Regions from separate parts of the Streptomyces sp. FXJ1.172 genome, predicted to be linked through region 1. Evidence: riboswitches for the same ligand, from Rfam matches in the RefSeq annotation. Region 1 holds a riboswitch; the other holds the start of a gene.
The links. Region 1 has a riboswitch for glycine ahead of gcvT (glycine cleavage system aminomethyltransferase GcvT). Riboswitches for the same ligand answer to the same signal wherever they lie in the genome.
Positions count from the first base shown of each region.

Region 1 (3,202 bases):
ACCGGGTCGTCCGTCACGTCCAGCAGGACCAGGCTGACCGGCCACCCGACCGGGACCCGGCCCAGGGCCCTGCCCAGCGCGTCCATGGGCAGGGTGCGCAAGTCGCCCTCCCACTGGGAGAGTTCCACGCCCACGAACATCACCGGCTCGGCCGTCTCGATGGCGGCCAGGCAGCGGCGGGCGGTGCGGACCACGCCGGTCCCGGCGAACTCGGCGGCCGCGGCGGAGAGGAAGTCGACCGGGTCGTCCTGCCAGTCGGGCTCGAAGAGGCGGACCCGGCCGCCGGTGTTGGGGCCGTCGAGGGGGGTGCGGCCCGCGCGGCACAGCTCGGCCACCGCGGCCGGCGGGAGCGGGATGCCGACCAGCCCGTCCGGGTTCACCGCGATGCCGGCCTGCGGGGGCAGGCCGCGGGCGAACTCGACGGCGGGAGCGATGGTGAACGCCATGTGGGAGCCGGCCCCCTGGCGCAGCTGCTCCTCCGAGCTGAACACCGGGACGTAGACCTGGCCGTCGATCTCCAGCGTGGGAAGGTCGAGCGGGCCGCTGCCGGGGCCGCCGCCGTTCGGCAGCGGGATCCACAGGAAGCTGCGGCCGAGGACCTCGATGATCCGGCCGGCCGCGGCGGGTATGCCGAGGGAGGCCGCGAGGACCTCCTCCAGCTCGTTGCCGGGCCAACCGCCGTGCGGGTGGGGGTGCGCCTGTGCCGGGAAGTCCGCGGGAATGTCCGCCGGGAAGTCCATCTGCCTACCGCCTGCTGGGAACCACTGCTGTGACCATGAAGGCTAGCGGGTTGCCGTGCCAGTCCCTCACCCTGTGAACCCGATCCGGTGCAGGGCGTCCGCCGCGGCGCGGTCCAGCAGCACCGCCGAGCCGCAGCCCGCGGGCACCCCGCCCCGCTCGACCGCGGCGAGCAGCCGGGCGGTCGTACGGCGGTGGCGGGCGAAGGTGTGGCGGGAGACGCCGCGGCCGCGTTCGCGCTGGCCCTCGCGGGCCGTCTCGGGTGCCACGTCGAGCAGCAGCAGGTGCAGGGTGGCGCCGCGGCGGCGGGCCTCACGGGCGAGCCAGCCGCGCACCCAGCTGCGGGTGCCGCAGTCGTGCACGACGACGCCCTCGCCGGTGCGCAGGGCGCGGCGCAGGGCGGCGTAGTGGGCGAGGCGGACCAGGGGGCGGTAGAGCGCGTAGGGGATGCGGCCGGGCATGCGGGCGTCCCAGCGGTCGCGGGTGTCCTGGGAGTCGATGCGGTGACCTTGGACCGCGCGGTGCATCAGGGTGGACTTTCCGCTGCCGGGCAGGCCGGTGACCACCACCACGTCCCGGGGGCCGAGGAGCAGGGCCCGCGGGCTGCGGCCCGCCCGGTCGCGCAGGTCGCGCACGAGTGGGGCCGGGCGGTCGGCGCGGCGCTCGCGCGCGGGGGCGGAGGGCTGCTTCGGCACCGCGATGCCGGCGGTGGTGGCGTACGCCGAGGTCCTGTTCACCGTGATCGTCCTCCCCTGTGGCTCCCCTGCGGGCTCGGCAATCCCCATGCCCGATTCATGCAAAGAGAAGGTAATGCGCGGTGTCCTGCGGGGAGGTGCGCGTACTGCCACAGGTCGGTTACAGATGCGGCCCTGACGGGCGGGGGTGCGGCGTGCAATGATGTGGCCGCCAACTGCATACCGGCCGCTTGAATCCGCGCGGGAGAGTCCCCAGCAGCCTTCGCTGGGGCGCCGAAGGAGCAAGTTCCTCCCTTGAATCTCTCAGGCCCCGTTACCGCGCGGGCGAGGCACATCTGAAAAGCGGGCCGCTGCGACAGTGGCTCCACCCAAGGTGCAAGCCGTGATCGTCCCCGTGGCGGTCATGGCGAACCTCTCAGGTTCCGATGACAGATGGGGAGGGACGTTCCTCGCCCGTCCTGTTTGTCCTGGGAGACGACCGACCGATGAGCAGCACTGAACTCCGTCACACCGCGCTCGATGCCGTGCATCGCTCGCTCGGTGCGACGATGACCGACTTCGCCGGCTGGGACATGCCCCTGCGCTACGGCTCCGAGCGCGACGAGCATGTCGCGGTGCGGACCAAGGCGGGTCTGTTCGACCTCTCCCACATGGGCGAGATCACGGTGACCGGCGCCGGGGCCGCCGCCTTCCTGAACCACGCCCTGGTCGGCAACATCGCCTCCGTCGGTGTCGGCCGCGCCCGCTACACCATGATCTGCCGGGCCGACGGCGGCATCCTGGACGACCTGATCGTCTACCGGCTCGCCGAGACCGAGTACATGGTGGTCGCCAACGCCTCCAACGCCCAGGTGGTGCTGGACGCCCTCACCGAGCGCGCCGCCGGCTTCGACGCCGAGGTGCGCGACGACCGGGACGCCTACGCGCTGATCGCCGTGCAGGGCCCCGAGTCCCCCGGCATCCTGAAGTCCCTGACCGACGCCGACCTGGACGGGCTGAAGTACTACGCCGGCCTGCCCGGCACCGTCGCCGGCGTCCCCGCGCTGATCGCCCGCACCGGCTACACCGGCGAGGACGGCTTCGAACTGTTCGTGAAGCCGGAGCACGCCGTCGAGCTGTGGCAGGCGCTGACCAAGGCCGGCGAGGGCGTCGGCCTGGTGCCCTGCGGCCTGTCCTGCCGGGACACCCTGCGCCTGGAGGCGGGCATGCCGCTGTACGGGCACGAGCTGACCACCTCGCTCACCCCCTTCGACGCCGGGCTCGGCCGGGTGGTGAAGTTCGAGAAGGAGGGCGACTTCGTCGGGCGCGAGGCGCTCGCCAAGGCCGCCGAGCGCGCCGCTTCCGAGCCTCCGCGCGTGCTCGTCGGCCTGATCGCCGAGGGCCGTCGCGTCCCGCGCGCCGGGTACACCGTCGTCGCCGGCGGCCAGGTGATCGGCGAGATCACCTCGGGCGCCCCCTCCCCCACGCTGGGCAAGCCGATCGCCATGGCCTACGTCGACGCGGCGCACGCCGCGCCCGGCACCGAGGGCGTCGGCGTGGACATCCGAGGCAGTCACGAGCCGTACCAGGTCGTGGCGCTGCCGTTCTACAAGCGCCAGAAGTAGAGACTGGGCGCGATCGCGTCCGCCGTGGGCCCGGTCCCGTGGCCGGCGCGTGACCCTGCGCACATTCGCCCGCTCACCAGCGGCTTCAGCAGTCCCCCCTTCATCAGCACTCCCGCGCGTACAGGAGAATTCAGGCCATGAGCAACCCCCAGCAGCATCGCTACA
Region 1 is NZ_CP119133.2:3,365,625-3,368,826, forward strand. Features, by position in the region: gene A6P39_RS14760 (enhanced serine sensitivity protein SseB) at 1-740, opposite strand, end outside; gene A6P39_RS14765 (AAA family ATPase) at 807-1,475, opposite strand; glycine riboswitch at 1,665-1,762, shown strand; glycine riboswitch at 1,763-1,875, shown strand; gene gcvT (glycine cleavage system aminomethyltransferase GcvT) at 1,919-3,037, shown strand; gene gcvH (glycine cleavage system protein GcvH) at 3,175-3,202, shown strand, end outside.

Region 2 (3,202 bases), 4.2 Mb from region 1:
CCGGCGGGACGGCCTGGGACGAGGAGTCGGCGCGGCTCGCCGGGATCAAGCTGCGTGCGGACATCCGGGCGGTCACGGGGCTCACCGGGTCGGTGGGGCTCGCCGCCTCCAAGATGCTCGCGAAGATCGCCTCCGAGCAGGCCAAGCCCGACGGCCTGGTCATCATCGAGCCGGGCTCCGAGCGGGCGCTGCTGGGGCCGATGCCGGTGCGGACCCTGCCCGGGGTCGGCCCGGCCACCGGCGACCATCTGCGCAGGGCCGGGATCACCACGGTCGAGGAACTGGCCGAGGCGGGTGAGGACGAGCTGGTACGGCTGCTCGGCAAGGCGCACGGGCACGCGCTGTACGCCATGGCGCTGGCCCAGGACGAGCGGCCGGTGGTGGCCGAGCGCGAGGCGAAGTCGGTGTCGGTCGAGGACACCTACGACGTGGACATCCACGACCGGCTGCGCATCGCACTGGAGGTGCAGCGACTCGCCGACCGGTGCGTGGGGCGGCTGCGCGGGGCGGGGCTGTCCGGGCGGACCATCGTGCTGAAGGTGCGGCGGTACGACTTCTCGACCCTGACCCGCTCCGAGACGCTCAGAGGGCCCACGGACGATCCTGCGGTGGTCCGTGAGGCGGCCGCGCGGCTGCTGGACTCCGTGGACACCACGGGTGGGGTGCGGCTGCTCGGTGTGGGCGTCTCCGGGCTCGCCGACTACACGCAGGAGGACCTGTTCGCGCAGGCCATGCCCTCGCGGGCGGCACAGGCGCCGGAGGAGCCCGTGGCCGAGGCCGCCCCGGAGCGGCCGGAGCCCGTCGAACGGCACTGGCGCGCGGGACAGGACGTACGGCACGCCGAGTACGGCCCCGGCTGGGTGCAGGGGAGCGGGCTGGGGCGGGTCACGGTGCGGTTCGAGACGCCGCAGTCCCCTCCGGGGCGGGTGCGGACGTTCTCTGTCGACGATCCCGCGCTGGAGCCGGCCGAGCCGTTGCCGTTGGTCCTGGCGGAAACCCGGGTTCCGCTCGAGGCTCAGGACTCCTCCGACCCCGCCAGCTTGCCGAAGTCGTGGTCCGGGACCGACGGTGGTGCGGCCGTGTCGAGGCCGTAGTGGTGGTAGAGCTGGAGTTCCTGCTGGGGGGAGAGATGGCGGCCCACGCCGAAGTCCGGGGCGTCCTTGATGAGGGCGCGGTCGAAGGGGACGTGGAGGGTGCCCTCGACGAGTTCGCTCGGCTCCAGAGGGACGAACGCGTCGCGGGAGAACAGGCCGGTGCGTATGGCCGCCCACTCGGGCACACCGGTCGCGTCGTCCAGGTACACCTCGTCGACGGTGCCGATCTTGGTGCCGTTGCGGTCGAACGCCTTGCGGCCGATCAGGTTGCGCGGATCGATGTCGGTCTGCACGGTCCCTCTCCCTCCACGTGGTCGCAACTCATCCGTAAGCACTACAAAAGAGCACATTCACGGAGGCGGCCACTCGAGGGCTCGGGCGTTGACCTCGCTGGTAGTCTGACTTCGGCTGCTGAACCCGTGCGGGAGAGTCCTCCGACCACCTCGGAGGCGCCGAAGGAGCAAATCCTCCCCGGAATCTCTCAGGCTCACGTACCGCACGGACGAGGTCACTCTGGAAAGCAGGGCGGATGTCGACGGCTTCCGCTCTCACCGACGGTGAAAGCCGGGACACGTCCCGGTGAAGCTCTCAGGTTGAGATGACAGAGGGGGAGGCCGTCGGGGTACCCGCGCCGTGGTGCCCCTCGAAGGTCGCGTCAGACCAGGAGGCCTCCGCAATGACCGCCCAACGCATTCCGCTCTCCGACCTCGAGGCGGGCATCCCCTTCGAGCAGCGCCACATAGGGCCCGACCAGGAGGCGCGGGCCAAGATGCTCGCGCAGGTCGGCTACGGCTCGCTGGACGACCTGACCGCCGCCGCCGTCCCGGACGTGATCAAGAACGCCGACGCCCTCGACCTCCCGGGCGCCCGCACCGAGGCCGAGGTGCTCGCCGAACTGCGCTCGCTCGCCGACCGCAACCAGGTCCTCGGCTCGATGATCGGGCTCGGGTACTACGGGACGTTCACGCCGCCGGTCATCCTGCGCAACGTCATGGAGAACCCGGCCTGGTACACGGCCTACACGCCGTACCAGCCGGAGATCTCCCAGGGCCGGCTCGAGGCTCTGCTGAACTTCCAGACGATGGTCGCCGAGCTGACCGGTCTGCCCACCTCCGGCGCCTCCCTGCTCGACGAGGGCACTGCGGCCGCCGAGGCGATGGCGCTGTCCCGGCGCATGGGCAAGAACAAGAAGGGCCTGTTCCTGGTCGACGCGGACGCGCTGCCGCAGACCATCGCGGTCATCGAGACGCGTGCCGAGCCGACCGGTGTCGAGGTCGTCGTCGCCGACCTCAGCGAGGGCATCCCGGCCGGCATCGCCGCGCGTGAGATCAACGGCGTGCTGATCCAGTACCCGGGCGCCTCCGGCGCCGTACGGGACATCAAGCCCGTCATCGACCAGGCGCACGAGCTGGGCGCCCTGGTCACCGTCGCCGCCGACCTGCTCGCGCTGACCCTGCTGACCCCGCCCGGTGAGCTGGGCGCGGACATCGCCGTCGGCACCACCCAGCGCTTCGGCGTGCCCATGGGCTTCGGCGGTCCGCACGCGGGCTACATGGCCGTGCACGAGAAGTTCGCGCGCAGCCTGCCCGGCCGCCTCGTCGGTGTCTCCGTCGACGCCGACGGGCACAAGGCCTACCGGCTCGCGCTGCAGACCCGTGAGCAGCACATCCGCCGCGAGAAGGCCACCAGCAACATCTGCACCGCGCAGGTGCTGCTCGCCGTGATGGCCGGCATGTACGCGGTCTACCACGGGCCCGAGGGGCTGCAGACGATCGCCCGGCGGACGCACCGGTACGCCACGATCCTCGCCGAGGGCCTGAAGGCCGGCGGTGTCGAGATCGTGCACGGTGCCTTCTTCGACACCGTCACCGCGCGCGTGCCCGGCAGGGCCGCCGAGGTCGTCGCCGCCGCCCGGGACAACGGAGTCAACCTGTACCCGGCCGACGCCGACCACGTCTGCGTCGCCTGCGACGAGACCACCAACCGGGCCCAGCTGGGCGCGGTCTTCGCCGCCTTCGGCGTCGAGGGCGACATCGAGGCCCTGGACGCGAGCGCCGCGGACACCCTGCCCGAGGCGCTGCTGCGCACCGACGCCTACCTCACCCACC
Region 2 is NZ_CP119133.2:7,590,616-7,593,817, forward strand. Features, by position in the region: gene A6P39_RS34180 (DNA polymerase IV) at 1-1,094, shown strand, start outside; gene A6P39_RS34185 (PRC-barrel domain-containing protein) at 1,016-1,387, opposite strand; glycine riboswitch at 1,507-1,601, shown strand; gene gcvP (aminomethyl-transferring glycine dehydrogenase) at 1,771-3,202, shown strand, end outside.
Region 2: linked by a shared signal. The riboswitch ahead of gcvP (aminomethyl-transferring glycine dehydrogenase) and the one ahead of gcvT (glycine cleavage system aminomethyltransferase GcvT) in region 1 are both predicted to bind glycine.